3 regions of the Streptomyces sp. NPDC107765 genome follow, and region 3 is predicted to be linked to each of the others. Evidence: riboswitches for the same ligand, from Rfam matches in the RefSeq annotation. Region 3 holds a riboswitch; each other region holds the start of a gene.
What was found. Region 3 has a riboswitch for S-adenosylmethionine ahead of thrC (threonine synthase). Riboswitches for the same ligand answer to the same signal wherever they lie in the genome.
Positions count from the first base shown of each region.

Region 1: another riboswitch for S-adenosylmethionine. It lies ahead of ACZ7MX_RS39095 (amino acid ABC transporter permease); the one in region 3 lies ahead of thrC (threonine synthase).
Region 2: another riboswitch for S-adenosylmethionine. It lies ahead of ACZ7MX_RS37450 (aminotransferase class V-fold PLP-dependent enzyme); the one in region 3 lies ahead of thrC (threonine synthase).

Region 1 covers NZ_JBVKBL010000029.1:7,731-17,123, forward strand. The annotation lists partial or broken gene ACZ7MX_RS39070 (IS5/IS1182 family transposase) at 1-154, shown strand, start outside; gene ACZ7MX_RS39075 (GNAT family N-acetyltransferase) at 621-1,058, shown strand; gene ACZ7MX_RS39080 (GNAT family N-acetyltransferase) at 1,332-2,210, shown strand; partial or broken gene ACZ7MX_RS39085 (HoxN/HupN/NixA family nickel/cobalt transporter) at 2,149-2,409, opposite strand; gene ACZ7MX_RS39090 (GntR family transcriptional regulator) at 2,576-3,367, opposite strand; SAM riboswitch class IV at 3,578-3,686, shown strand; gene ACZ7MX_RS39095 (amino acid ABC transporter permease) at 4,034-5,083, shown strand; gene ACZ7MX_RS39100 (amino acid ABC transporter ATP-binding protein) at 5,146-5,910, shown strand; gene ACZ7MX_RS39105 (ABC transporter substrate-binding protein) at 5,964-6,986, shown strand; gene ACZ7MX_RS39110 (GNAT family N-acetyltransferase) at 7,124-7,861, shown strand; partial or broken gene ACZ7MX_RS39115 (Tn3 family transposase) at 8,305-8,490, shown strand; gene ACZ7MX_RS39120 (VOC family protein) at 8,507-8,905, opposite strand; gene ACZ7MX_RS39125 (cupin domain-containing protein) at 8,902-9,393, opposite strand, start outside.
Region 2 covers NZ_JBVKBL010000024.1:88,172-97,564, forward strand. The annotation lists gene qcrB (cytochrome bc1 complex cytochrome b subunit) at 1-60, shown strand, start outside; gene trpD (anthranilate phosphoribosyltransferase) at 201-1,265, shown strand; SAM riboswitch class IV at 1,358-1,475, shown strand; gene ACZ7MX_RS37450 (aminotransferase class V-fold PLP-dependent enzyme) at 1,668-3,041, shown strand; gene ACZ7MX_RS37455 (Lrp/AsnC family transcriptional regulator) at 3,753-4,034, opposite strand; gene ACZ7MX_RS37460 (rhomboid family intramembrane serine protease) at 4,031-4,723, opposite strand; gene ACZ7MX_RS37465 (hypothetical protein) at 5,087-5,326, shown strand; gene ACZ7MX_RS37470 (NYN domain-containing protein) at 5,345-6,718, shown strand; gene ACZ7MX_RS37475 (C40 family peptidase) at 7,030-8,055, shown strand; gene ACZ7MX_RS37480 (C40 family peptidase) at 8,345-9,391, shown strand.
Region 3 covers NZ_JBVKBL010000002.1:775,406-784,798, forward strand. The annotation lists gene groL (chaperonin GroEL) at 1-165, opposite strand, end outside; gene ACZ7MX_RS07875 (cold-shock protein) at 480-683, opposite strand; gene ACZ7MX_RS07880 (MoaD/ThiS family protein) at 1,184-1,462, opposite strand; gene thrC (threonine synthase) at 1,518-2,819, opposite strand; SAM riboswitch class I at 2,837-2,983, opposite strand; gene ACZ7MX_RS07890 (glucosyl-3-phosphoglycerate synthase) at 3,170-4,132, shown strand; gene ACZ7MX_RS07895 (alpha,alpha-trehalose-phosphate synthase (UDP-forming)) at 4,180-5,622, shown strand; gene ACZ7MX_RS07900 (hypothetical protein) at 5,740-6,450, shown strand; gene otsB (trehalose-phosphatase) at 6,715-7,578, opposite strand; gene ACZ7MX_RS07910 (DUF3263 domain-containing protein) at 7,712-7,993, opposite strand; gene ACZ7MX_RS07915 (extracellular solute-binding protein) at 8,065-9,333, opposite strand.

The sequences.
Region 1 (9,393 bases), on a different contig from region 3:
AGACCTGGACTGGGTTGTCGCGGTGGATTCCACAATCGTCCGTGCCCCATCAGCACGCTGCCGGGGCCCGTCAAAAGGGGCATCGGACAGCGAGCCGCACGGCTACGGCCTCGGCCGGTCCCGCGGCGGACTGACGACGAAGATCCACCTCGCTGAAAGACGGCCGGTGCCGGCCCCTGGCCTTCCGCCTCACCCCTGGGCAAGCCGGCGATGCCCCCGCGTTCACCCAGGTCATGGCTGCGATACGGGTGGAACGACCCCGAGCCCTGCCAGGATTGGCCCAACGGCCAACCCACAGCGCCTATTAGGTTTACAGCTCCCACGGCTTCCGCACATACCTGCGCAAACGTAGCATCGCACACGCCATCCCGGAGAAGACGGACCAACGAAGGCACCGGCACAACCGCGGCCGTCGCGGTGGCAGGCCACCAGGATTCCGGCCTCGGGGAACATCGGTACAGCGGTTATCGGCGAGAATGATCACGGCCGTCCAGAGCGCGTTTCGAAAGGCGGGCGTTGAAGCGAAAAGGCCTGCTCAGGGTGAAGGTTCCCTGTGACGGGTAGCGTTGTCCGCCATGGGAGATCTTCGTGTCAGGACTGCCCGGCTTTCCGACCGTGACGTGATCACAGACATCCTCACGGCGTCCTGGGGCAGTACGACCGTGGTGGTGCACAGCACGGTCTACAACGCTGCGGACCTTCCGGCCCTGCTGGCCGAGGAGGACGGCCGTGTCGTGGGCCTGCTCATCTATGAGATCTCTGTCCAGGGGCTGGAAGTAGTGTCCCTGGACGCGGTGATGCGGCGCATCGGGGTGGGCAGCGTCCTGCTGGATGCTGCTGCCCAGGTAGCCCGAGAGGCCGGCAGCCGACGGATGTGGCTGGTCACCACCAACGACAATCTCGACGCGCTTCGGTTTTATCAGCGGCGTGGCATGCGGATCGTGGATGTCTCACCGGGTGCGGTCGATGCGGCCCGGGTTTTGAAGCCGTCCATCCCGCTGGTGGGCGATTACGGCATCGGACTGCACGATGAGCTGACACTAGAGCTGCGCTTGTGACTGAAGAGCCCAGCTACAGCCACTCGTTGATGGCCACGAGATACGAGGCGACCGTCCTCGTCGCGGCCATCAACGAGTGGCTGTGACCACACCCGCGCATCGCCTTTTCGTTAACCCGTTGCCCAGGAGCCAATCGGCCAGCTAGGTTCACCCAGCCGCCTGCATTGGTGCAGGCCGGCGCTGTCGACGAGGAGGTGTGGAGCACATGCGCAGGAGTGCCCAGGAGTTGAGCTCGCGTACTGACCTTTGCCACCTCCTCACGACGGAGACACCTTGTCCCTTCGCATCACCCCACTGACCGACCCCGCTCACGGGCCGCACGGCCGGCGTCTTGCCTGGTTGGCGTCGGACGCGGATTCCATCCCTGCCGGGACGGCCTTTCTGCGCCTGTTCGATGGCGGACAAGAGCACCTGGCCGAGCTCGACCTTCGTGTTCATCCCGCGGAGCGCCGCAAGGGCGTCGGCTCCCGGCTCCTCAACATCTCCGTGGCCACCGCCCGGGACAACGCCCGACGCTGCGTTGTCGCGCAGGCAGAAGCCGGATCGCCCGGCGACCACTTCCTGGCAGCGCGCGGTTTCCGGAAGGTCCTCACCTTGAGGTTCACCCGCTTGCCGCTGGCTGACGTGGATACCGCCGTCCTCGCCGAGGTCATCGAGCGTCCGCATCCCGGCTACCGGCTGATGTCCTGGCAGGGAACTGTCCCCGACGACCTTGCCCAGACGTTCGCCGCCTCACGCCGCGCCATGGACGACATGCCCATGGACGACACCGACTACGGCACCGTGACCTGGGACGTGGACCGCGTGCGGGCCGCGGCGAAGGCCGTCGAACAGCGAGGCGACCACCTGCACACCGTCGTCGCCATCGACGCCTCCAACGGTTCGATCGCCGGGTTCACCGAACTCGTCATCCCCGGCAACGGCGCAGGTGACGGCCAGCACTACGGCACCGGTGTGCTGCCCGAGCACCGTGGACACGGCCTCGGCCGATGGATGAAGGCCGAGTCGATCCGACAGGCCCATAGGGACTATCCGGACCTCGGTGGCCTCCTGACCGACACCGCCGACAGCAACACGCACATGAGACAGATCAACGACGGTCTCGGCTACGCACCCACGCACACGACACACCAGCATCAGCTCGACCTTTAGGGCCGGCCAGGCGCCAGTACGCCAGTGCCGCCGCCCACACCACCACGAACAGGCCGACGATGACGAAGCCGGCATTGTCGAGGTTGGAGGAGATCCAGCCGGTCAGTGGGTCGTTGAGGCCGAGTTTGTCGTGGAGGACGGTGACCAGCTCGATGGTGCCGATGAAGAAGGCGACGGCGATGACCATCACGGCCACGGTGGCGATGACCCAGCCGACCTTGGCCAGGTCACCGTCGGCGATGGCGGCACCGGCGTACGAGCCGACGCCGGGCAGTGCGTAGTTCCGCTGCGGGCCGAAGGTCGGGGACGTGGCCGACGGCGGCAAGAATCGGCCAGCCGAACCACATGCCGCCAGATCAGGCGTATCAGAGCGAGCGGTGCAGCAGCCCCCGCATGGTGATGCGGTCACCGCGGAACCGGATGAACTCGAGGTCGACGGGCCGGCCATCGGACAGATGGGTCAGCCGCTCCAGCATCAGCACCGCCGCACCGCGCGGCGCCTGCAGCACGGCCGCCGAGTGCGCGTCGGCGTTGACCGCCTCCAGGGTGATCTCGGCGGTGCCGAGCGGCTGCCCGGTGAGCTCCTCCAGAAGCCGGAAGATGTCGGTGTTCTCCAGGTCGGCACCGAGCAGCCGCACGCCGATGTCCAGGGGGATGTATGTGAGATCCAGCGACAGCGGCAGCCCGCCGAGCCGTCGCAGCCGCTCCACGTACAGCACCTCGTTGCCGTCCGGCACGCCCAGCCGCTCTGCCACACAGGCGGGGGCCACGACCGGCCCGACGGTGCGGACCTCATTGCTGACCCTGCCGTGTTCGTGCAGAGTCTCGGCCAGGCCCTGCAGACGGTTCAGTGCGTGCGGGTATTTCTCGGCGACCACCACCGTGCCCACCCCCGGTACCCGCTCCACCAGCCCCTCGGCGCGCAGCAGATCCGGCGCCTGGCGCACGGTGTTGCGGCTGGCTCGGTAGTCGGCACACAGGGTCGCCTCGTGCGGCAGTGCCCCGTCCGGGAACGCTCCGCCGAGCACCTGCTGCCGCAGCAGGTCCGCGAGCTGCCGAGCCTGGTCCGCGCGCAGCCGCCGACGCCACGCGGCGGCCGCGGTCGGGCTCGTCGGGTCGGCACCCTGCTGTTGGCGGAGGCGTTGTGTGGAGGGCATGGCAGGGACCGTAACCGCGTTTGCCGACCAGGTGTGTTGCCGGAGTATTGCGCCATGCCGTATCGCCACGGCGGGGCTGTGACCTGCGTGGATGCGCATGTGGGACTCGTCGGCATCTCACCAGGTTCACCCCGACTCGTTTTTTCGTCCCACAGGTCGGGCAGGCTTTGACAACCATGTCCGAGGTCTGTCTAACTTACGCCGCAGATCGGTCATGAGCGTCAGCGACAAGCCCTGGCTTGCTGACCGGCAACCCTCGCGCCGCGGTGGGGTGCCCCAGGTGACGACCGGACCGGAAGACATTCGGTAAGCGCGAGGCCCCCAGGGGCCGGAACAGTGACGGTGATGCAATGTACGCAGCTTTCGGGACGGCCGCATGGCGGCGCCGTGGCTGCCTGTTGCTGTGCGCGAACCGGTCGGTCGATCTGCTTCGCGTCAACAGCGCGCTGTGTACCGGCACCGGCACAGGCACCTGTACCGGCTGTGTCTTCTGCCAAGGCTGACGGTCTTCTGAATCTCTGATGCCACCGCTGTCGCGGTGTGCGTCCTTCCTGCCCAGCCCCCGTTCCGCGTGCCCCGTGCGCATCGTCACGCAGAGTCCTGTCGGCTCTGCGGTGCCGTTGCCGTATCTGCGGTCCGGGGTGTCCCAATTCGCTGGAGCCCTCCATGAGTCAATCTCCTGGCGCTGCGGTATCCCTCGCCTCAGCGCCTCCTGCCGAGGAGACCCCCAAACCCTCCTCCGCGCCTCGTTCCGTACGACCCGCCGAGGCCGAACGGCCGGGTGCTGACACCGCCCCGCGGCCACTGTCAGCACAGCGGATCCTGCCGCTGCGCAGACCAGGCCGCTGGATCGCCACGGCGATCGTGCTGGTGCTGGTCGCCCAGATCGTCCACGGACTGGTGACCAACCCCTTCTATCAGTGGGACCGGTTCCAGTACTGGTTCCTGCGCCCGACGATCCTCGACGGTCTGCTCATCACCCTCGAAGTGACGGCGTGCAGCGCCGTGTTGGGTCTGCTCGGCGGCATCCTGGTCGCCATGGGCAGGCTCTCCCGGAGCCCGGTGCTGCGGGCGGTCAGCTGGACCTATACATGGCTGTTCCGTTCGGTTCCGCTGATCGTGGTGCTGCTGTTCCTCTACAACTTCAGCGCGCTGTACAAGACGCTGAGTCTCGGGGTTCCGTTCGGGCCTGCGTTCTTCACCTTCGACGAGTCCCGGCTCGCCACCGACATCGTCGTCGCGGTCGTCGGACTCAGCCTGAACGAGGCGGCGTACGCGTCCGAGGTGGTGCGGAGCGGCATCCTCGCGGTCGACCAGGGGCAGCACGAGGCGGCATCGGCACTCGGTCTGCCGAAGAGCTACCAGTTCACGAAGATCGTCTTTCCGCAGGCACTGCGCTCCATCACCCCGAACTACGTCAATCTCCTGATCAATCTCATCAAGAGCACCTCGCTCGTCTTCTACGTGTCCCTGCTCGATCTGTTCGGATCCGCGCAGAGCATGGGCAGCACCTACCCGGGTGACATCGTCCCGCTGCTGCTGGTCGCCACCGTCTGGTACCTGATCCTCACGAGTGCGGTCTCGATCGTCCAGTTCTACGTCGAGCGGTACTTCTCCCGGGGCGCGACGCGCATCCTTCCGCCGACGCCGTTGCAGAAGTTGCGGACGGGTCTGCGTGATCTGCGGGCCCGAGCCCGGAGGGAGGCGGCGATATGACCACCGAGACCATCAAGACCATCGAGACCACCGAGCTGAATGAGACCACCGACACCACCGAGATACGTCCGGCTGCCGTTGAGGTCCACGACGTGCACAAGTGGTACGGCGCTCACCGGGTGCTGGACGGCGTCGAGTTGACCGTGCGGCCGGGCGAGGTCACCGTGATTCTCGGGCCGTCCGGGTCCGGCAAGTCCACCCTGCTGCGGGTGATCAACCACCTGGAGAAGCCCGAGGTCGGGTACGTCAGCGTGAACGGCGAGCCGATCGGCGTACGCCGGTACGGTGAGAGGCTCAAGGAGCTGAGCGAACGGGTCATCCTGGCCCAGCGCAGCCGGATCGGCTTTGTCTTCCAGAACTTCAACCTCTTCCCGCACCTGACCGCGCTGGACAACGTGGCGGCGGCTCCCGTTGCCACGGGGAAGCTGACCAAGCCCCAGGCCCAGGAGCTGGCCCGCGAGCTGCTCGGCCGGGTGGGTCTGGCCGACAAGGTCGGCGCCTATCCGCGGCAGCTGTCCGGTGGCCAGCAGCAGAGAGTGGCCATCGCCCGCGCGCTCGCCCTGCGGCCGGGGGTCATCCTCTTCGACGAACCCACCTCGGCGCTCGATCCCGAACTGGTCGGCGAGGTGCTGGCCGTCATCAAGGACCTGGCCACCAGCGGCACCACCCTCATCATCGTCACCCACGAGATCGGCTTCGCCCGTGAGGTCGCCGACCAGGTTGTCTTCCTCGACGAGGGCCGGATCGTCGAACAGGGCCCGCCCACCGAGGTGTTGGACCACCCGAAACACGAGCGGACCAGGGACTTCCTGAGCAAGGTGCTCTGACCCCGCCGAACACGCAACACGTCACCACAACCACTCACCGAACAAGGACCACCATGCGCACCCCCAGCCTTCGCAGCAGACTCCTCCGCGGCCTTACGGCGGGCACCGCCGTCACCACCCTCGCCATCGGCCTCGCCGCCTGCGGAGGCAACAGCGAAGCGGCCGGCAATTCCGGCAAGTCCTCCGGGACGGTCACCGTGGGCGCCCTTTCCAACGGGGCCGCCAAGGAGACCGACCTCAAGGTCTCCGAGGTCAAGTCCATCAGCGCCAAGCTGCCCAAGTCGATCGCCAAGAAGGGCAAGCTGGTCATCGGCGTCGGTGCCCTGCCCACCGGCTCCGTGCCGATTCAGTACGTGGGGGATGACCAGAAGACCCTCACCGGATCCGAGCCCGACTTCGGTCGACTGGTGGCCGCGGTCCTCGGCCTCAAGCCCGAGCTGAAGAACTCGACTTGGGAGAACCTCTTCGTCGGCATCGACAGCGGCAAGGTCGACGCGGCCTTTTCCAACGTCACCGACACCGAGGAACGCAAGAAGAAGTACGAGTTTGCCACCTACCGGCAGGACAACCTCGGGTTCGAGGTGCCCAAGAAGAGCGCCTGGAACTTCGACGGCGACTACAAGAACCTGGCCGGCAAGACGGTCTCGGTGAGCCGGGGCACCAACCAGGAGAAGGTCCTGCTGGAGTGGAAGGCGAAGCTGAAGAAGGAGAACAAGGACCTCACCGTCAAGTACTACCCGGACAACAACAGCGTCTACCTGGCGCTGAACAGCGGGAAGGTCGATGCCCACTTCGGCCCCAATCCCAGCATCGCCTACCACACCACCCACACGGCGAACACCCCCAACGCGACCCGTAGCGCCGGCAAGTACTCCGGCGCCGGCGCGAAGCTCCAGGGACTGATCGCCGCGACGGCGAAGAAGGGCAGCGGGCTGGCCGAGCCGGTCTCCGAGGCCATCAACTACCTGATCAAGCACGGCCAGTACGCCAAGTGGCTGGCCGCCTGGAACCTCTCCAACGAGGCCGTCAAGACCTCCCAGGTCAACCCGCCCGGCCTGCCGCTCGACAACTCCTGATCAACGCTCGCACGGGCGACTGCCGCCCGGGACCGCCCGGGGACTCCGGCGTCATGTCGGAGTCCCCGGGCGCGCCGCCTCCCCATGCCTGCCCTCCGCCAGGAATTCCACGGATGCCATGGAGCGTTCCCACCACCATGTCCACCAGCGTCTCCCCTTCCCCTGCCCACAGCTCGTCCGAACCGCACCTCCTCGACAACGCTGTCTGGGCGGCGCTGGCCGGCCCGCACGCCGGGTTCGCCGACCGCGTCGGCCAAGCTGCCCGCTATCCCCTGGACGTGTGCCCCTTCACCGCCCTCGCCGACCCGGCCGACCCGGGGGCCTGGGACGACCTGACCGCGCTGGTCGGCACGGACACCGTCACCGCCGTTACGGGAGCGCAGGCCGTCCCCGATGGATGGGAGATCGTGGAAAGAGGGCAGGGTGTCCAACTGGTCGACACCGGGCTACGCGCCGAACCCGCCCCCGAAGCGGTGCGGCTCGGGCTCGACGACATCCCCGAGATCCTGGACCTGATCGCCCTGACCAAGCCGGGTCCCTTCCTGCCCCGCACCGTCGAACTCGGCACCTACCTCGGTCTCCGGCATCGCGGACGGCTCATCGCGGTGGCCGGGGAACGCGTGCATCCGCCGGGCTGGACGGAGATCAGTGCCGTTTGCACCCATCCGGCACACCGTGGGCAGGGGCTGGCCACGCGACTGGTCCGGGCGGTGGCGGCCGGGATCAGGGAACGCAGGGAGACCCCCTTCCTCCACACCCACGCAAGCAACACCACCGCCATCCGCCTCTACGAGTCGATCGGCTTCACCCTGCGCCGCCGTACGAACTTCCTGCTGGTGCGCACCCCGGGCCGCCATCCGGCACCGACGCCTTGAACAGGCAGCCGCAGTGCCCGACAACGCCATGCCCCACCACGCCCAGACGCTGAAGGGAATCGACATGGTCACCTCCGAGGAACGCCCCGCCCGATCCTCAACGGCCCTTGCCGCCGCAAACGTTGCCGCAACGACCGTTGCGTCCGACGACATACTTCGCAGCACCCTGCGGCGCCACGAAGCCGGAGTCACCGTGATCACCGTCCCGGGTCCGGCTGGCTTCACGGCCACCTCCTTCACCTCCGTTTCCCTGCGGCCACTCCGCCGACGGATCGGTGCGAGCGTCGGCTGCATGCTGATGAGCCCGCACGATGGTGGAATCAACCGAGACGTCCCAATCGATTTCACCCTGCGCGTCGGCGGCGGCTTGAACCTGCTGGAGCGACCGAGTGCGCCTCCGGGCTCCAGGGAAGCTTCGAGAGTGAGGTCGCCGTACATGGCCGAGAGGATCATGTGCGGCGAGTCCAGGGGATCGTCCGCCCGCCCGGGTTGTCCAGTACGACGACCGGTGGCCAGCCCGGTCCTGCAAGCCGGGCGGCATCGCCTACCACCACATCTCGGATACCTGCATCGCGCCGTTTACGTACTTCATCCCGTGCGGGGTACGCGAGGCCGTCTACCTCAACTAGGGCCTGTTCATGCAGCTCAGGCCCAGGTGCGGGAGCACAGCACCAGGCGGTAGCCGTCCGGGTCGGTGATCGTCACACCGTGCTCGTCCCAGTACGGGTTGTGCGCCGGAACGCGGGTACCGCCGGCCGCGACCAGGCGGTCGATCAGGGACTCGTCCGCCGGCTTGCCGAGGTAGACGACGAACAGGTCGTCCACCGTCGGGGTCGGCTCCAGCGGCCGCTCCGGATCGTGCGTCAGCTCGAAATGCCAGGCGGCGCCGGGCGGGCCGACCATCAGCAGGTCGTGCTCGCCCGGCATGCGCTCGGTCGTGCGCCACAGGACGGCCAGGCCGAGGCCGTGCACGTAGAAGCGTTCGGCGGCGGCGAGGTCCCGCGAGGGCCGGGCCACCCGGACCGGGACGGTGGAGTCGATCACGCCGAGACCTCCAGGGCAGCCCGCCAGACGGGGCTGTCGACGTAGTGGTTGTCGAACCGCTCCGCGGAGGCGGCGATCTCCTTCGCGTCGGCCTCGCCACGCATCACCCGGCCGAGCAGGCGCAGGTAGTCGAACCGGTCCATGCCCGGCGTGAACACGAACAGCACGTCCGCCTCACAGCCCGGCGCCGCGGCGAAGGCGTGCGGGGTGTGGGGCGGCACGGCCAGGAAGTCGCCTGCCTCCAGGACGGTGACCTCCTCGCCCACCAGTACCTGGAGGGACCCGCTGATCACGAAGAACAGCTCCGTCGCCTTGGTGTGGAAGTGGGCGGGTGCCCCCACGGCGCCGTGGGCGAACGTGGACCGGTAGCTGGTGAAGCCGTCCGCGGTGCTGTCCGAGTCGGCGAGCAGCGTCATCACACTGCTGGGGTCGGCACAGGTCTCCGCCTCGGCGTGACGGGTCAGTACCGGCCGTCCGCCGGTCACTGT
Region 2 (9,393 bases), on a different contig from region 3:
ATCCCCAAGCCCACGGTCGAGGAGTACAAGGAGATCACCAGCGGCCACGGCCACCACTGATCCCTTGCGCGCCTCGTAGCGCACCGTAGGTAGTACGCCACCCAGAGGGCCCCGTCCGCACGTCGGACGGGGCCCTCCGGCATATCGCCCCTCTCGATAGGGTGACGACATAAGCAGGACACAGACCAGGAGCGTGGACCATGAACGTTGTGACCCCGGTCGGCGGCGACAGCGTGGCGGCCCACACCTGGCCGGGCATCCTGAACGCCCTGCTCGACGGCCGCGACCTCACCGCCGACGACACCGCCTGGGCGATGGACCGGATCATGCGGGGCGAGGCCAGCGACGCCCAGATCGCCGGCTTCGCGGTGGCCCTGCGTGCCAAGGGCGAGACCGTCGCGGAGATCTCCGGCCTGGTCCGGACGATGTACGCGCACGCCCGGCTGATCGAGGTCCCGGGCCCCAGCGTCGACATCGTCGGCACCGGCGGCGACGGCGCCAAGACCGTCAACATCTCCACGATGTCCTCGATCGTCGTGGCCGGCACCGGAGCCAAGGTCGTCAAGCACGGCAACCGCGCCGCGTCCTCCGCCAGCGGCGCCTCCGACGTCCTGGAGAAGCTCGGCGTCAACCTCGACCTCACCCCGCAGCGGGTCACCGAGGTGGCCCAGGAGGCCGGCATCACCTTCTGCTTCGCGGTGAAGTTCCACCCCTCCCTCCGGCACGTCGCCAACGCCCGCGGCCAGCTCGGCATCCGCACCACGTTCAACGTGCTCGGCCCGCTGACCAACCCCGCCCGGGTGAAGGCCCAGGCGACCGGCGTCGCGGACGCCCGCATGGCGCCGATCCTGGCCGGCGTGCTCGCCGAACGCGGTTCGTCCGCCCTCGTCTTCCGCGGCGACGACGGCCTCGACGAACTGACCACGACGGCCACCTCCCGGGTCTGGATCGTGCGGGACGGCACGGTCCGCGAGGAGTCCTTCGACCCCCGCGACGTCGGCATCCCGCTCGTCCCCGTCGAGGCGCTGCGCGGCGCGGACGCCTCGTACAACGCGGACGTCGCCCGCCGGCTGCTGGACGGCGAGACCGGCCCGGTCCGTGACGCGGTGCTGCTGAACTCCGCGGCCGCGCTCGCCGCGCTGGAGCCGTCGGACGCCCCGCTGGCCGACCGCATCCGCCTCGGCATCGAGCAGGCCGCCGCGTCGATCGACTCGGGCGCGGCCAAGCGGGCGCTGGAGCGCTGGGTGGCCGCCAGCAACGCCTGAGCGGCCGGTGACGCAGGGTGTGACGCAGGGCTCAGTCCGTCATATGGACTGAGCCCTTGCGCGTAAATGCTCTTGTGGCATGATGCTGCGCAGGTCACGAGTGACAGCGACACAGGCCCCGGCCCGCTGTCCGGCAACCCTCCTTCCGTGGCGGGGTGCCCCGGGTGATGACCAGGCCGCAGGCAGCGAGGTCTGCGGCAAGCGCGGATCCCTCGCCAGGGATCCTGGTCCTCGAGGGAGAACTTCCGTGAATCAGCGAATGCGATAGGGCTCAACGGCCCCTTTTCCGCACCCTTTTTCCTTTTCACGCTGCGCCCCGCGCCGCGCGCTTCGGCACACCCGAAAGCGCCGCACGCGCCTCTGCCCCGCAGCGAATTCGCTTACGCCTCACGGGAGTTCGCCATGTCTGTTTCCGCCGTTGCCGCCGACCGTTCCGTCTGTGCCCCGCTGCCGGTCCTCGGCCGCGACGTCCTGGTCCCCCTCGTGACCGGCGGCGAGGTCGACTACGCCGCGCTGGACTACGCCGCCAGCGCCCCGGCCCTGCAGCGGGTCTGGGACGACGTGGCCGCCTACGCCCCCTACTACGGCAGCGTGCACCGCGGCGCCGGATACCTCTCGCAGCTCTCCACCGACCTCTTCGAGAACGCCCGCCGCACGATCGCCGACTTCCTCGGCTGCCGCACCGACGACCAACTGGTCTTCACCCGCTCCACCACCGACTCGCTGAACCTGCTCGCCGCCGTACTCCCGCAGAACACCCGGGTGTTCGTCTTCGAGACCGAGCACCACGCGTCGCTGCTGCCGTGGGAACAGCGCGCCGACCTGACGGTCACCTACCTCAACGCCCCGCGCACCCCGGAGCAGGCCGTCGCGACCCTGGAGCGCGCGCTCGCCGACCGCGAGCCGTACAGCCCGGCCCTGGTCTGCGTCACCGGCGCCTCCAACGTCACCGGCGAGCTGTGGCCGGTCCGCGAGCTGGCCGCCGCGGCGCATGCGCACGGCGCCCGGATCGTCCTCGACGCCGCGCAGCTCGCCCCGCACCACCCCGTCGACCTCGCCGAACTGGACGTCGACTGGGTCGCCTTCTCCGGCCACAAGCTGTACGCGCCGTTCGGCACCGGTGTCCTGGCCGGCCGCGCCGACTGGCTCCAGGACGCCGATCCGTACCTGGCGGGCGGCGGCGCCAGCCGCACGGTCTCGCGCCGCACCGACGGCGGCGTCGACGTCGAGTGGCACACCACGGCCGCCCGGCACGAGGCCGGCTCGCCCAACGTCATCGGCGCCTACGCCATCGCCTCCGCCTGCAAGGCGCTCACCGAGGCGGGCTTCGACACGCTCGTCGCCCGTGAGCAGGAGCTGATCGCGCGGGTCCGCGCGGGGCTGGCCGAGGTCCCCGAGGTGCGCGTCCTGTCCCTCTTCGGCGACGACGCCCCGCGCGTCGGCGTGCTCTCCTTCGTGGTGGACGGCTGGAACAGCTCCCACTTCGCGGCCGCGCTCTCCGCCGAGTACGGCATCGGCGTCCGCGACGGCCTCTTCTGCGCGCACCCGCTCGTCCGCACCCTGCTGGGCACCGACCCGCAGGACCCCGGCGAGTGCGGCGCCCCCGACGCGTCCCCCGGCGAGCGATCCCTCAACGCCATCCGCGTCTCCTTCGGCGCCGGCACCCCCGACGAACACGTCGACCGCTTCGTGCGCGCGGTCAGGGAACTCGTCTCCGACGGCGCCCGCTGGAACTACCGCACGGAGAACGGCCGTTGCGTACCGGCTGACGCCTGATCCCCACGTACCTGGCCGTCCCGCCGCGGTTGCTGGTCGCCGTTGCGCTTTGCGGCGCCCCGCACGTGGTTGTCTGCGGCGCCGCGGGAGTTGGTCGCCGTGGCGCCTGCGGCGGGCTGGGGTTGTGGTGGGTACGGTGACGGGCCTCCGGGGCCGGTGTTTGGGACTGCTGTCGCTTTACGTCCCAAACACCGGCCCCTCCGGCCCGTCCCCTCCCGTTGGGGGAGAGGAATGCGGTGCGTGGGGGCGGGCGTTGAGGCATGCAAGGGGACCTGGCTACCCCTACGGGACGGTCGAACAGATCCCGTAAGGGTTGCGAGGGCCCCCTGCAGGGCCTCAACTCGACGGGCTGGGGAGGGTATTCCCAACTACCCCACGACGCCAGGCACTTTCTGAACGAGGCCCGCCCCCACCGGCCTCCTAACTCCCACCAACGGGAGGGGACAGACCGGAGGACGAAGTCTGGAGGGCTGTCACCGCACTCGACACACAAACGCCCGCCGCTGGGGGTACCTCCCACGCCCTTTAGGCAGTGGGGGAGCAACGGCGAACAACACCCGCGGCGGGAGAGTCAGCTACGTGCGGGGCGCCGCAAAGCGCAACGGCGAACAACACCCGCGGCGGGACGGCCAAGTACGTGGGAGGCACCGCGAAGCGCAGCGCCCCGCGGCGGGACGGCCAAGTACGTGGGAGGCACCCCGAAGCGCAGCGCTACGCGTCGAGCCCGATCGCGAACGCGGCCTCCAGGTCGTGTTGCGAGTAGGTGCGGAAGGCGATGTGCGTCTCCGTGGAGGCGACGCCGGGGATCTTGCTGATGCGGCCGGGGATGACGTCGGCGAGGTCATCGTGCTTGGCGACGCGGACCATCGCGATCAGGTCGTGCGCGCCGGTGACGGAGTAGACCTCGCTGACCCCTTCCAGCGCGGCGATCTTCTCGGCGATCTCCGGGATCTGGTCCACGCTGGTCTTGATGAGCACGATCGACGTGATCACGGCTGGCTCTCTCCCTCATTCGCCCGGACGTTCCCGCTGGTGGATCCCACACTATCCCTCCGGTAGCGCAGCCATGCGTAGAGGAAGCCGAGGGCGAAGCCGATGACGTGGGCGAGGTAGGCGACGCCGGGGCCGTTGGGGTCGTCCTGGGCGGCCTGCCACTGGAGGAAGAACCAGAACAGCAGGACGACCCAGGCGGGGAAGCGCAGCGGGAGGAAGAAGAGGAAGGGGAAGACGCTGGTGACCCGGGCCCGGGGGAAGAGGTACAGGAAGGCGCCGAGAATGCCGGCGATCGAGCCGGAGGCGCCCACCAGCGTCTGTGCCGAGGCGGCGTGCGCGGCCGCGTAGCCGAGCAGCGCCAGGTATCCGATGATGAGGTAGAAGGCCGCGAACGGCAGCCGGCCCATCCGCGCCTCGGCCATGCCGCCGAAGACGTAGAGGAACAGCATGTTGCCGAGCAGGTGCAGCCAGCTGCCGTGCACGAACAGCGCGGAGAGCGGGGTGATCAGCGCCCGCAGGGAACCGCTCCACAGCTCCACGGGGACCACGCCCCACCGCTCGAAGTACGCGGACTGGGCCCGCAGCAGCGCGTCGCCGGTGCCGTAGGTCCGGTTCAGGCCCGAGGCGGGGCCGATCACGAAGACCGCACAGCACAGGGCGATCAGCACGTTCGTCAGCCGGGAGAACATCGCGGCCAGGGCCCGGGCCGGATGCGGCGGGCGGGGGAGCGGGCCGGAGGAGCGCGGCCGACGGAAGAAGAGCCGGGGGAGGAGAGGACGGGCGGAACGAGGAGCACGAGGAGAACGGGGAGACCGAGAAGAACGGGGAGAACGGGGTGGGGGAGCCGGCGCCGTCATGAGGTGATCATGGCGTAATGCGGGCAATCGGGGCAGAGTGCCTCGCCGCGTCCCGGCTCCCGGGCAGGGCCGCACCCGCCCCCCATCAGGCCGTAGGGTTGCAGGCAGTACTTTGCGTACTTCCGCAGTCCGACGGCGCACCGCGTGAACGGCGCAGCAGCAGACGACCGACGAGCACCGAAAGAGGACGACACGATGGCTGTTCCCCTGCCGACGGCCGAAACCCGGTGGCGCTGCACGCTGTGCGGCAACCTCACCCGTTTCGATGTGACCCGCCAGGCCAAGGTCGTGGAGTACGTCCACCTGGACCTGGCCGGCGAGCCCAAGGTGGAGGAGCGCGAGGTCCTCAGTGAGAGCATCGAGTCCGTGCGCTGCCGCTGGTGCAACGCGGTCGACCAGATCGAATTGGTGGACCGGCCGGGCGCGAGCGCCTGAGATCGGAGCGAAGCAGCCGTGGTGGACCGTCCAGAAGGGGAGCCGGGGGCCGAGCGTCATGACGTACCCGAGGGTGCGGCGGACGAGGTGCTCGACCGACCGCTGCCCGAGGGCGTACGGCGCCGTGTCGTGGCGCTCACCGCGGAGTCGTTCGGCGCGCTGACCGTCGCCGAACTCCCGCCGCCGCTGCGGCAGTACGCCCGGTTCACCCCCACCCGCCGGGCGAAGTTCGCCGGGAACGCGATGGCCGCGGCGCTGGAGAGCGACGCGGTCTTCCGGCAGCGGATCGCGGGGAAGCTGCGCGAGGCCCAGCCGGAGCTGGCCGAGGCGCTGGAGAGCGGCACTCCGCCGGCCGCCGCCGATCCGCTCGACGTCGCCGCGGCCGCCTATGTGCTGCGCCCGGACGGCTGGGTGAAGCTGGTCGCGGCGGCCGGTGAGGAGGCGCAGCGGGCGCGCGACGAGCGGGCCGGCGCGGAGGCCGAGCGGGAGCTGGTCCGGCTGCGCGAGGAGCTGGCACAGGCGCGCGGCGAGGCGCGTACGGAGACCGAGCGGATCCGGGGCGACCTGGAGGCCGCCCGCCGGGAGAACGAGTCGCTGCGCCGCAAGCTGCGCAGTGCGCTCAGCGACGTCAAGCGCGGGGAGGCGGCGGTCCGCAAGGCCGAGGCCGCGCTGGTCGACGCGCGGGACCGGGCGTCGACGGAGAAGACCGCGGCGGACAGCGAGGTGCGCCGGCTCAAGGCCCGGATCGCCGAGGCCGAGGCCGCGCTGGAGACCAGCCGGCGGGCCGCCCGCGAGGGGCGCAGCGTCGAGGACATGCGGCTGCGGCTGCTGCTGGACACGGTGCTGGACGCCGCCCAGGGGCTGCGGCGCGAGCTGGCGCTGCCGCCCGCCAGCGTGCATCCGGCCGACACCGTCGAGGCGGTCGCGCCGGGCCGGATGACGCCGAAGGACATCGCGACGCGTGCGTTGTCCGAGATGGACCCCGCGTTGCTGGACCAGCTTCTGGCGCTGCCCCAGGCGCATTTGGTGGTGGACGGTTACAACGTCACCAAAACCGGCTATCCGACCATGCCGCTCGACAAGCAGCGGCTGCGGCTGCTGGGCGGGCTCGCGGTGCTGGCGGCGCAGACCGGTGCGGAGATGACCTGTGTCTTCGACGGTGCGGAGCTGGCGGCGCCGGTGCTGCTCGCGCCACCGCGGGGCGTAAGGGTCCTTTTCAGCAAACCGGGCGTAACGGCCGATGAGTTGATTCGTCAGCTGGTACGGGCCGAACCGCCCGGCCGGCCGGTCGTGGTGGTCTCCACGGACCGCGAAGTGGCGGACGGTGTGGCCAAGGCCGGCGCCCGTCCGGTCGCATCGGCCCTGCTGCTCAAGCGACTTGCCCGTACGTGAGGCCGGGCCGGGAGTGCTTTCCGGCCGGAAGCAATGCGCTTGACCTGTGCGGCCGATCCGTATCTGAGCGTCAATTGGCGCTTACTGCCTGTGTGATGTTGGTAAAGAGTGGGGCTGGTGGCGCAGTTTTTTCCCGTGAGGATTTGAAGCGATCACAGCTCGGTTACTAAGGTCAGGGCCCGAGCCTTCATTAAGGTGATCATCCACCCGGGATGAACAGTGAAGGTACCGCCGAGTCCGCAGCGTTCCCGCGGAGCCGGGGTTCACCCCCCCACCCGGTAGGCGGCTGGAGGAAGAAGGAGCTCGCCCCCGTGGCGTCCCACCGTCGACCCAAGCAGCCGAGCCGTACTCGCGTCACCGTGCTCACCGCCACCGCCGCGGCGGCCGTCGCCCTGTCGTCCCAGGTCGCCCAGGCCGACCCCCACCAGTCGAAGCAGGACGTCAAGTCCGAGGTCGACAAGCTCTACAACGAGGCGGAGCAGGCCACCGAGAAGTACGACGGCGTCAAGGAGCAGCAGGACAAGCTCCAGAAGGAGGTCGACGACCTCCAGGACAAGGTCGCCCGTGGCCAGGGTGAGCTGAACCAGCTCCGCAAGAGCGTGGGTGCGGTCGCCTCCGGCCAGTACCGCAGCGGGTCCATCGACCCCTCGGTCCAGCTGTTCCTCTCCGGTGACCCGGACAGCTACCTCGAAAAGGCCGCCACCCTCGACCAGTTGAGCGGCAAGCAGGCCGAGCAGCTCAAGGTCATCGCGGAGAAGCAGCGCCGGCTCGCCCAGGAGCGCGCCGAGGCCGCGGCCAAGATCAAGGACCTCGCCGACACCCGTAAGGCGCTCGGCGACAAGAAGGACGAGATCAAGGGCAAGCTCGCCAAGGCGCAGGCGCTGCTCAACTCCATGACCGCCAAGGAGCGGGCGGCCATGCAGGCCAAGGAGGACCGCGCCAACCGCAGCAACGAGCGGGTCAACCTCGGTGACGACGTGCCGGCTTCGCAGCGCGGTGCGGCCGCCCTCGCCGCCGCCCAGTCCAAGATCGGCTCGCCCTACGTCTGGGGCGCCACCGGCCCGTCGTCCTTCGACTGCTCCGGCCTGACCTCCTGGGCCTACGCACAGGCCGGCCAGTCGCTGCCGCGCACCTCGCAGCAGCAGGCCAACGCCGGTACCCGGATCGCCTCGCAGAGCGCCCTCAAGCCCGGCGACCTGGTGCTCTTCTACAGCGACCTGCACCACATCGGCCTCTACGCCGGCAACGGCACGGTGCTGCACGCCCCGAAGCCCGGTGCCTCGGTGCGCTACGAGTCGATCAACAACATGCCGTTCGCATTCGGCGTGCGGGTCTGAGCACGCACGGGGCTGCTGTTCACCGGTGTAACCAATGCGCCGGTGTACGGGTCTGAAAAGCCTCACAACCGTCTCAACCTGCCGCCCGAACGGGCGAATTGCGGCCTCCGCGGCTGACCCGCCGCCCCGCCGGTGACCTGCACAGTCACCGCCGGGGCGGCTTTTTGCGTACGAAATGGGGTCTTTGGCCGGTGTGGACCGGCGCCGTTACTGTCTGCCCTCGCAGCATCCGGTCACCGACCGCCCTCCCGGGCGGCAGGGGCTGCACAGGGGAAGGAGTGCGGCTCCCGTGGCGTCCCACCGCCGTATCCCGCAGCACGGCCAGGCCACCCTCGCCGGGGTCACCGTTCTGTCGGCCGCTCTGGCGACCGCGGCCGCCGCGCTGTCGGCACCGCCGGCCTCCGCCGATCCCGCCGCCCGTCCGGCCGCCGGCCGGGGCGCGGCCACCGCCCGGGTCGACGCCCTCTACGAGCAGGCGGAGCGGGCCACCGAGAAGTACGACGGCGCGGACGCCCGGACCAGGAAGCTGCGCGCCGAGGTGGCCGACCTCCAGGACCGCACCGCCCGCGCCCAGGAGCGGGTCAACCGGATGCGCGGCCGGCTCGGCGCGCTGGCCGCCGCCCAGTACCGCGCCGGCGGCATGGACCCGGCCCTGAAGCTGATGCTCTCCGAGCGCCCCGACAGCTACCTGGAGAAGGCCTCCGCGCTGGACCGGCTCGGCCGGCACCAGGCCGACCGGCTGCGCGAACTGCGGGCCGCGCAGCGCTCACTGGAACAGCAGCGCCGGGAGACCGCCGTCAAGCTCGCCGAGCTGGAGGCCAGCCGCACGCAGGTCGCCCGCCACAAGAAGGACGTCCAGCGCAAGCTGGCCACCGCCCAGCGGCTGCTGAACGCCCTGCCGCGGGCGGACCGGGCGGCCTGGGAGCGGGCCGCCCGCAGCGAGGGGCGGGCCGGGGCGGTGCCCGACCCGGCCGGGGCGGTACCGGCCTCCGGGCGGGCCGCCGCGGCCGTCGCCGCGGTCCGTGCCGCGGTCGGCTCCCCGTACGCCTGGGGAAGCGCCGGCCCCGGCGCCTTCGACTGCTCCGGACTCACCCAATGGGCCTACCGCCGGGCCGGCGTCTCGCTGCCCCGTACGTCACAGGCCCAGCGCGGCGCCGGGCGCCCGGTGCCGCTCGGCCGGATCCGGCCCGGGGACCTGGTCGTCTACCGCTCGGACGCCAGCCACGTCGGGATGTACGTCGGCAACGGCCAGGTCGTGCACGCGCCCTATCCCGGCGCCCGGGTGCGCTACGACCCGGTCGGGATGATGCCGATCTCGGCCGTCACCCGGCCCTGAGC
Region 3 (9,393 bases):
GATGGACACACCATCGTTGGTGATCGTGGGGGCGCCCCACTTCTTCTCGAGGACGACGTTGCGGCCCTTGGGGCCGAGGGTGACCTTGACGGCGTCGGCGAGCTGGTTCATCCCGCGCTCGAGACCGCGCCGTGCCTCCTCGTCGAACGCGATGATCTTGGCCATGTGAAGTGGTCCTCCCGGACTGGGGTGGATTGCTCCGGACCGCGCTGGCGCCCGCGACGGACGACCTGCAAGCCTGTGTGGTTCCTTGCCCCACCCGGCCTGCGGGCCTCACCGACCCGGTCCTTCGTTGTCACTCTCACTGGGAGAGTGCTAACGCAATGATTAGCACTCGGGGCATGTGAGTGCAAGCCGTTCAGGGCGTGGCCACCCGTCGAGGGGCGGCAGCCGGGAGGTCCGCCCCTTGGGTCGCACGGCAGAAGGCCCGTACCCCTTCAGGGGTACGGGCCTTCACAACGCAGCAGTCGGTCGGCGCCTCAGCCGGCCACCCGGACCATGTCCGCCTGCGGCCCCTTCTGGCCCTGCGAGATCTCGAACTCGACCCGCTGGCCCTCCTCAAGGGTGCGGTAGCCGTCCATCTGGATCGCGCTGTAGTGGACGAATACATCCGCACCACCGTCGACCGCGATGAAGCCGTACCCCTTCTCCGCGTTGAACCACTTGACGGTGCCCTGAGCCATGCCTAACTCCCCTATTACTGGCCCTTGCGCAGGACCGCACTCCGCGGACCCGGGTCAGACCTCACCCCGCGAAAGGCCCGTGGGGTGTGCGCCGGAACGCGTCGACCGCCGCTGAATGTATCTGGACCGATGCCCAGCGCAACAGGTCAATCGGACGAGAATTCTGGCACCGGAGAATCGGCTATATGCGGCGAAATCGCGATTCTCCCGGGCAACCCGGGCCGGGCATAGACGTGCCTAACCGACAAATGCCGCACACACTTTGAGCACAACTCGGCACGGTTTCTTATGCGCTCGGCATACCCCGGGACATATACACCGAGGAGATCGCCACAATGCTATCCCCTTTCACGAAACGGAATTGCCCCGTCCGATTTCGATGGACGGGGCAATTCCGGTCAAGCGGGGGAAGAGATGGCGCAAATCCACGCCTGTTCGATCAACGTCCGGATGATCCCGCGCGCCAGGAGGGGCCGCGGATCAAGAATCGGGACGGAAGGTCAGCACCCTCCGGCGACCGCGGGGATGATCGAGACGCCCGCGCCCTCCGGCGTCGGCGTCTGGAGGCCCTGCTCGAAGCGGACGTCGTCATCGTTGACGTAGACGTTCACGAAGCGCCGCAGCTTGCCGGCGTCGTCGAGCACCCGGGCCGCGATGCCCTGGTGGTTCTTCTCCAGGTCGGCGATCACCTCGGAGAGGGTCGCGCCCTCGGCGGTGACCTCGGCCTCGCCGCCGGTGTACGTGCGGAGGATGGTGGGGATGCGGACCTTGACGCTCATGGTTCTGCCTTCCGGACAGGGATTACGGAGTACGGGTGCGAAGAGCGGCGCGGGCTCAGCCGGACAGGCCGGCCGCGCGGAACGCATCCAGGTTCGGACGGATCGTCGCCGTGGGCCCGGTGGTCGGCGCGACCGCGTCCAGTGTCTTCAGACCGTCACCCGTGTTGAGGACAACGGTGGTCAGCGCCGGGTCGAGCACACCGTCCTCGATGAGCTTCTTGGTCACGCCGACGGTCACGCCGCCCGCGGTCTCCGCGAAGATGCCCTCCGTGCGGGCCAGCAGCTTGATCGCATCCACGACCTGCTCGTCGTTGACGTCCTCCACCGCACCGCCCGTACGGCGCGCGATGTCCAGCACGTACGGGCCGTCCGCCGGGTTGCCGATCGCCAGCGACTTGGCGATGGTGTTCGGCTTCTGCGGGCGCACGACGTCGTGCCCGGCCTTGAAGGCCGTCGACACCGGCGAGCAGCCCTCCGCCTGGGCGCCGAAGATCTTGTACGGCTTGTCCTCGACCAGCCCGAGGGCGATCAGCTCCTTGAGGCCCTTGTCGATCTTCGTCAGCTGGGAGCCGGACGCGATCGGGATGACGATCTGGTCCGGCAGCCGCCAGCCGAGCTGCTCGCAGATCTCGTACGCCAGTGTCTTGGAACCCTCGCCGTAGTACGGCCGCAGGTTGACGTTGACGAAGCCCCAGCCCTCGCCGAGCGGGTCGCCGATGAGCTCCGAGCAGAAGCGGTTGACGTCGTCGTAGTTGCCCTCGATGCCGACCAGGTCACCGCCGTAGACCGCGGCCATGACGACCTTGCCGGCCTCCAGGTCGTGCGGGATGAAGACGCAGGACTTGAAGCCCGCGCGGCGCGCCGCGGCGCCGACCGCACCGGCGAGGTTGCCGGTCGAGGAGCAGGACAGGGTCGTGAAGCCGAAGGCGCGGGCGGCCTCGACGGCGATCGCGACGACCCGGTCCTTGAAGGAGTGGGTGGGGTTGCCGGAGTCGTCCTTGACGTACAGGCCGCCGGTGACGCCGAGCTCGGCGGCGAGCCGGTCGGCCTTGACGAGCTTGGTGAAGCCGGGGTTGAGGTTCGGCTTCTCGGCCACGTCGGCGGGGACCGGGAGCAGCGGGGCGTAGCGCCAGATGTTGTCCGGGCCGGCCTCGATCTGCTTCCTCAGGGCCTCAGGGTCGCCGCTCGGCAGGTCGTAGGCGACTTCGAGCGGCCCGAAACAGCTGGCACAGGCGAAGATCGGGCCGAGGTCGAAGCGCTCACCGCACTCCCGGCAGGACAGCGCGACGGCGGGGCCCAGAGCGACGGGGGCGGGGGTGGCAGCGGTTCCGGCGGTTTCGGTGACTTGCACAGCCATGGAGGCGAGGCCCTTTCTCCTCATCTTCCTCGCGGCGCATCTCGTCGCGAGACGGATTTGGCACCTTCCCTAGCCGGGAGCCTCGCGCGCGTCACACGCCGAGACCGACTGGAGGGTTGCCGGGGCTTCAACGGGCCGTATCCCTCTGCCCCTCTGGATGAGCGGTATGGCGCTGGGCCGAAACCCAGGCGTTTGTCGCGTGGCGACCCCGACATGCGAGGGTCATCCGCGTTGTTCAAGACTGTAACCGAAGGAACTGACGGTTGAGATAGTCGTCCGAACCGCGAGATGGATCACACAATGGATCACCTGACGACCGCTGCACCGGCGGCCACCGAGGAGTCGTAGACGTGCTGGAAGAGGTGGAGCGCTGGCTGCGCAGCCGCTCCTGGTCGGCTGCCGATCGCCCGTTGGATCAGCTGCTGGCGGCCAAGCGCCAGACGGGCCGGACGGTCAGTGTCGTGCTGCCCGCACTGGACGAGGAGGCCACCGTCGGCACGATCGTGACGGCGATCCGTGCCGAGCTGATGACCGACGCCGTCCCGCTGGTCGACGAGCTGGTGGTGCTGGATTCCGGCTCCACCGACCGGACGGCCGACGTCGCGGCGGCGGCCGGCGCCAAGGTCGTCCACCGTGACGCGGTCCTGCCGCGGATCCCCGCCGTCCCCGGCAAGGGCGAGGTGCTGTGGCGCTCGCTGCTCGCGACCACCGGCGACATCATCTGCTTCGTCGACGCCGATCTGCGCGAGTTCTCCGCGACCTTCGTCTCCGGGATCGTCGGGCCGCTGCTGACCGATCCGGACCTGCAGTTCGTCAAGGCGATGTACGACCGCCCGCTGGAGACCGGGGGCGCGGGCGCGGGTCCGGGCCAGGGCGGCCGGGTCACCGAACTCGTCGCGCGTCCGCTGCTCAACCTGCACTGGCCGCAGCTGGCCGGTTTCGTCCAGCCGCTGGGCGGCGAGTACGCGGCCCGCCGGGCCCTGCTGGAGCGGCTGCCCTTCCCGGTCGGCTACGGCGTCGAACTGGGTCTGCTCGTCGACGCGCTGCACACCGTCGGCCTGGACGCGCTCGCCCAGGTGGACGTCGGCGTACGCAAGCACCGCCATCAGGACGGCCAGGCCCTCGGCCGGATGGCCGCCGCGATCTACCGCACCGCCCAACTCCGGCTCGCGCGCGGTCACTTGGTGCGGCCGCGGCTCACCCAGTTCGACCGCGGCGACGCGGGTTTCGTGCCCCGCACCACGGACGTGGACACCGAGGAACGGCCGCCCATGGCCGACATCCCGGAATACGCGGCCAGGCGGGCGGCCTGACCCGCGTCGCACGTTTGCACGGATCTGTCACTGGTTAACCTCGCGACATGGTCTCCGAGCGCAGTGTGGTGAACGCAGGTGCCGAGGTTCTCGTCGCGTCCAATCGCGGACCGGTCTCGTACGCCCTGGGCGACGACGGGGCGCTGACCGCGAAGCGGGGCGGGGGCGGGCTGGTGTCGGGGCTGTCGGCGATCGGTCCCGAGACCGATGCGGTGTGGGTGTGTGCCGCGCTCGGTGAGGGCGACCGGGAGGCGGCGCGGCGGGCCGGGGGCGCGCTGGACCCGGCCGACACCGGCGGACAGCGCGTCCGGATGCTGGACATCCCGGCCCATGTGCACGCCGACGCCTACAACGGCATCGCCAATTCGGTGCTCTGGTTCGTCCACCACATGCTCTACCAGACGCCGCTGGAGCCGGTCTTCGACGCGGAGTTCCGGCGGCAGTGGGGGGCGTACGAGGCGTACAACCACGCCTTCGCGCAGGCGCTCGCCGACGAGGCGGGCCGGGACGCGGCGGTGCTGGTGCAGGACTACCACCTGGCGCTGGTGCCGGGGATGCTGCGGGCGCTGCGGCCGGACCTGAAGATCGCGCACTTCTCGCACACCCCCTGGGCGCCGCCGGAGTACTTCCGGATGCTGCCGGACGGGATCGCCGAGCAGCTGCTGCGCGGGATGACGGGCGCCGACCAGCTGGGATTCCTGACGCACCGCTGGGCGGACGCGTTCAGCGCCTGCTGCGCCGAGGTGCTGGGCGGCACCGGCGGCACCCGGCTCGGGGTGTACGGGCTGGGGGCGGACGCCGGGTTCCTGCGGGAGCGGTCGCGGCGGGCGGACGTGGACGAGCGACTGGCGGCGCTGCGCGAGCAGATCGGCACCGGCCCGGACGGGGCGGCGCGCCGGACCATCGTGCGGGTGGACCGCACGGAGCTGTCGAAGAACATCGTGCGCGGGCTGCTGGCCTACCGCGAGCTGCTGGTGGACCGGCCGGAGTGGCGGGAGCGGGTGGTGCACGTCGCCTTCGCGTACCCCTCGCGGCAGGACCTGGCGGTGTACCGGGAGTACACCGCGGAGGTGGGGCGGCTGGCCGAGGAGATCAACGCCGAGTTCGGCACGGCCGGCTGGCGGCCGGTGGTGCTGCACGTGAAGGACGACTTCGCGCGGTCGCTGGCGGCGTACCGGCTGGCGGACGTGGCGCTGGTCAATCCGATCCGGGACGGGATGAACCTCGTCGCGAAGGAGATCCCGGTGGTGTCCGAGGAGGGCTGCGCGCTGGTGCTGTCGCGGGAGGCCGGCGCCCACGAGGAGTTGGGGGCCGCGGCGCTGACGGTCAATCCGTACGACGTGGGCGGTACGGCGCGGGCGTTGCACGAGGCGCTGTCGATGAAGGCCGGGGAGCGGGCGGAGCGCACCGAGCGGCTGGCCGCGGCGGCCACCGCGCTGCCGCCGGCCCGCTGGTTCCTGGACCAGTTGGGGGCGTTGCGGCAGGGGTGAGCGGGGGCGGCGCGGGGCGCGCTGGGGCGGCGGGCACTGGCCCGCACCACGCGCTGTTCAGGTCGGTGCCACCGGGGCGCGGGCTGTGGTGGGCCGCGGTGGGGTAGTTCTTTCTCCATGCCGAACTCCGCGCGTGCCCTGCCGCTTTCCGTCCGTAAGTCCACGGTCCGTACGTCCACGCTGGCGGCCGTCGCCGTGCTGGTCCTCGCGGCCGGCGGGTGTTCGTCCGCCCGGACCCATCCCGACGCCAAGGGGGGTTCGGGCAGTTCGGGGGCGTCGTCCCCCGCCGCGCCGTCGGGGGCGATAGCCGTGGGGCCGGGCCCCCAGGGTGCGTACACCGTGCAGCGGCAGCCCGCCCCCGGTAGCTGTCATGTCCGCCACACCGCCGGCCGGCAGCCGCTGCCGGACCCGAAGTGCACACCGGGCGCGACGAACCCCAAGGTGACCGCGGCGACCCTCAGGTCGACGATCTGCCGGAGCGGCTACACCAAGGACATCCGGCCCCCGGTGAACATCACCGGCCGGGAGAAGAACGCCAACGCCGCGTCGTACGGCTATACCGGCCCGCTGCACGACGCCGAGTACGACCACCTCATCAGCCTCCAGCTGGGCGGCGACCCCAACGATCCGCGCAACCTCTGGGTCGAACCGCCGTCGCCCGGACACCGGCCGGGCGCCGGCCCCAACAACCCCAAGGACGCGGTGGAGAACCGCCTCAAGGCCGCGATCTGCGCCGGCAAGGCCGACCTGACGAAGGCCCAGCAGGCCATCGCACGGGACTGGACGACGGCGGAGGCGGTGCTGGGGATCGAGCGGTCGGGGAGGTAGGGCGGGGGGTAGGGGCGAGGCAGCCGTGGTGGGGCCTGGGGCCCCACCGGGCCCGGCCCCGGGGGAGGTGGATCCCTTAGGGAGGGGTCGAACAGATCCCCTAGGGGACGCGAGGCCCCCCTGCGGGGCCACAACGAAGCGGTGGGGCGGGGTATTCCCGGCGGGGCGGGACATGGCGGGCCGGGCCCCGGCGGGGCGGGACATGGCGGGACGGGGCACGGCGGGGCGGGCCCCGGCGGTGCCGGTGGTCAGGCGGTGCCGGGGTCAGTCGGTGGTGAGGCGGTTCGCCAGCGCGCCGAGAAGATCCACGACGCCGGCCGGGCCGGCGACGACCAGGTCGGCGCGGTCGGCGAGTTCGGTGACCTCGTTGCTGCCGCTGCAGACCAGGAGGCCGGTCAGGCCCTCGGAGCGGAGTTTTTCGACGGCGGCGAAGGCGGCCAGGTCGCCGAGGTCGTCGCCGGCGTAGAGGACCGTCGAGGCGCCGGTTTCGCGGATCCAGTCGGCGAGCGCGACGCCCTTGTCCATCCCGGGCGGACGGAGTTCGAGGACCAGGCGGCCCGGTTCGACGATCAGGCCGTGGCGCTCGGCCAGCGCGGTGAGCGGTGCGCGCAGCCGCTCGAAGGCGCCCTGGGGGTCGTCGGCGCGGCGGGTGTGGATGGCGATGGCCCGGCCGCCCTTGCGCTCGATGGCGGTCTCGACCCAGGTGCCGTGCCAGACGCCGGAGGTGTCCAGGACGCCGGGGAGTTCGGCCTGTATGGCGGCGACGCCGGGGTGCGGCGGCGGGGCGTGCACGGTGCCGGTGGACGCCTCCCAGCGCTCGGCGCCGTAGTGGCCGAGGACGGTGAGGTGGTCCAGTCCGGGGACGGCGGCGAAGCCGCCGAGGCGGACCGCGACGGTGGCCGGGCGGCCGGTGATCACCGCGGCGGCGCGCAGGTGCGGTACGAGGCGCCCGAGGGCGGTGACCGCGCCGTCGTGGGCGCGGGCCTTTTCCGGGTCGGGGACGATGTCGGCGAGGGTGCCGTCGAAGTCGAGGGCGACGACGGCGCGTTCCGGGTGGGCCAGCAGCGCGGCGAGGCCGTCGCGGCCGGCGGGGGTGACGGGATTCGGCACGTTCGGGGGGCTGCCCATGCCGCCGACCCTACCGGCGGTGGGCGGGCGTACGGCCGGTGCACGGGCGCATCGGGCCGACGGGTCGCGGCGCCGTCCGTGCCGCGTCAAGCGTGTGCGTGCCGCGGCGGGCGGGTGCGGCGGGCGGGTCCGGTCAGCGGCGGGCGCGGCGCGCCTCGCGTATCCGGCGCAGGCGGTTGATGGTGACCGGGTCGTGGGCGAGCGCGCGGGGGTCGTCCAGCAGGGCGTTGAGGAGCTGGTAGTAGCGGGTCGGGGAGAGGCCGAGGCGTTCGCGGATGGCCCGTTCCTTGGGGCCGGGGCCGGGCCAGGAGCGGCGCTCGACGGCGAGCACCGCCTCGTCCCGGGCGGACAGCCCGGACCCGCCCGCGCCGCCGGTGGCCTGCGGGTCGTCCGTACTGCCGGTGCCGCTCGTCATCACGTTCCCACGATAAGCGCACGGTCGGACGGGCGGGGGCCGGGCGGGTGGCCCGGTCCCCGCGGGCGGTGTCACTCGCCGCTGTTGTCCTCGGCGTCCGCGGTGTTCTGGATGTCGGTGAGCACGCCGGACGGGTTGCCGTCCGGGCCGACCGCGGCGCCCATCCTGGCCTTGATGGTCTTGGAGACCAGCGGCCAGGAGGTCTTGTCCGCCGGGTAGAACTCGGCGCCGGCCAGCTGCTTGAGGAAGCTGTGCAGCTTGGCGTAGTGGTCGTCGGCCATCATCGCCTGGGAGGCGGAGGTGGTGACGGGCAGCAGGCCGTACTGCCCGGAGAACTTCTCGACGTTCTTGTCGCTGTAGACGAAGTCGAGGAACTTGCCGGCCTCCGCGCGGTGGCCGTTCTGCTTGAACGCCATCATCCAGTCGGCGACGCCCATGGTGGTCTTGGCCGGGCCCTTGACGCCGGGCAGGTCGACGGTGCCGTAGTCGATGCCCTTGGCCTCGGCCTGCTTCATGAGGGTGGGGTGGCCGTTGAGCATGCCGACGTCACCGGCGGCGAAGCCGGCGAAGGCGTCCTCGCGGTTGAGCTTGGCGGGGTCGCTGCCGGTCAGGCCCTTGCCGACGAGGTCGTTCTTCAGCCAGTTGAAGGTCTTGATGTTCTCGGACGAGTTGATCTGGTACTTGCCGATGCTGTCGGTGTAGCCGCCGCCACCGCTGAGCATCCACATCAGCGTCTCGGCCTGGGTCTCCTCGGGGCCGAGCGGCAGTGCGTAGGGCATCTTGACGCCGTGTGACTTCAGCAGGGCGGCGTCGTGGGCGATGTCGTCCCAGGTCTCCGGCGGGCTGGTGATGCCGGCCTGGGTGAACAGCTTCTTGTTGTAGAAGAGCCGCCGGGTGCTGGCGCCGAAGGGCAGGCCGTACTGGACGCGGTGGTATTCACCGGCCTCCGCGAGGGCGGGGGTGAAGTCGGCCTGGACCGGTATGGAGAGCAGCTGGTCGGCGCTGTAGAGCTTGCCCTTGGCCGCGTAGTCGGCGTACGCGCCTATCTGGGCGAGGTCGGGGGCCTTGCCCGCCTTGACCAGGTCCTCGACGTGCTTGTCGACGTTGGTCCAGCTGTCGACCTCGACGTCGACCTTGATGCCGGGGTTCTTCTTCTCGAAGGCGCGGGCGAGCTGGTCCCAGTAGTGCTGGGAGCTGTTGGCCTCGCTGTCACCGTAGTCCGCGGCGATCAGCTTGAGGGTGACGTCGCCGTCCCCCGATCCGCCGCCGCAGCCGGTGAGTGTCAGTGTCATGGTGGTGGCCGTTGCTGCCGCCGCCAGGCTCAAGTACCGCCGCTGCACCCGCTGTTACCGCCCTTTTCCTGTCCCGAAATTCCGTGCTTGCCGGGTTCCTCGACACCG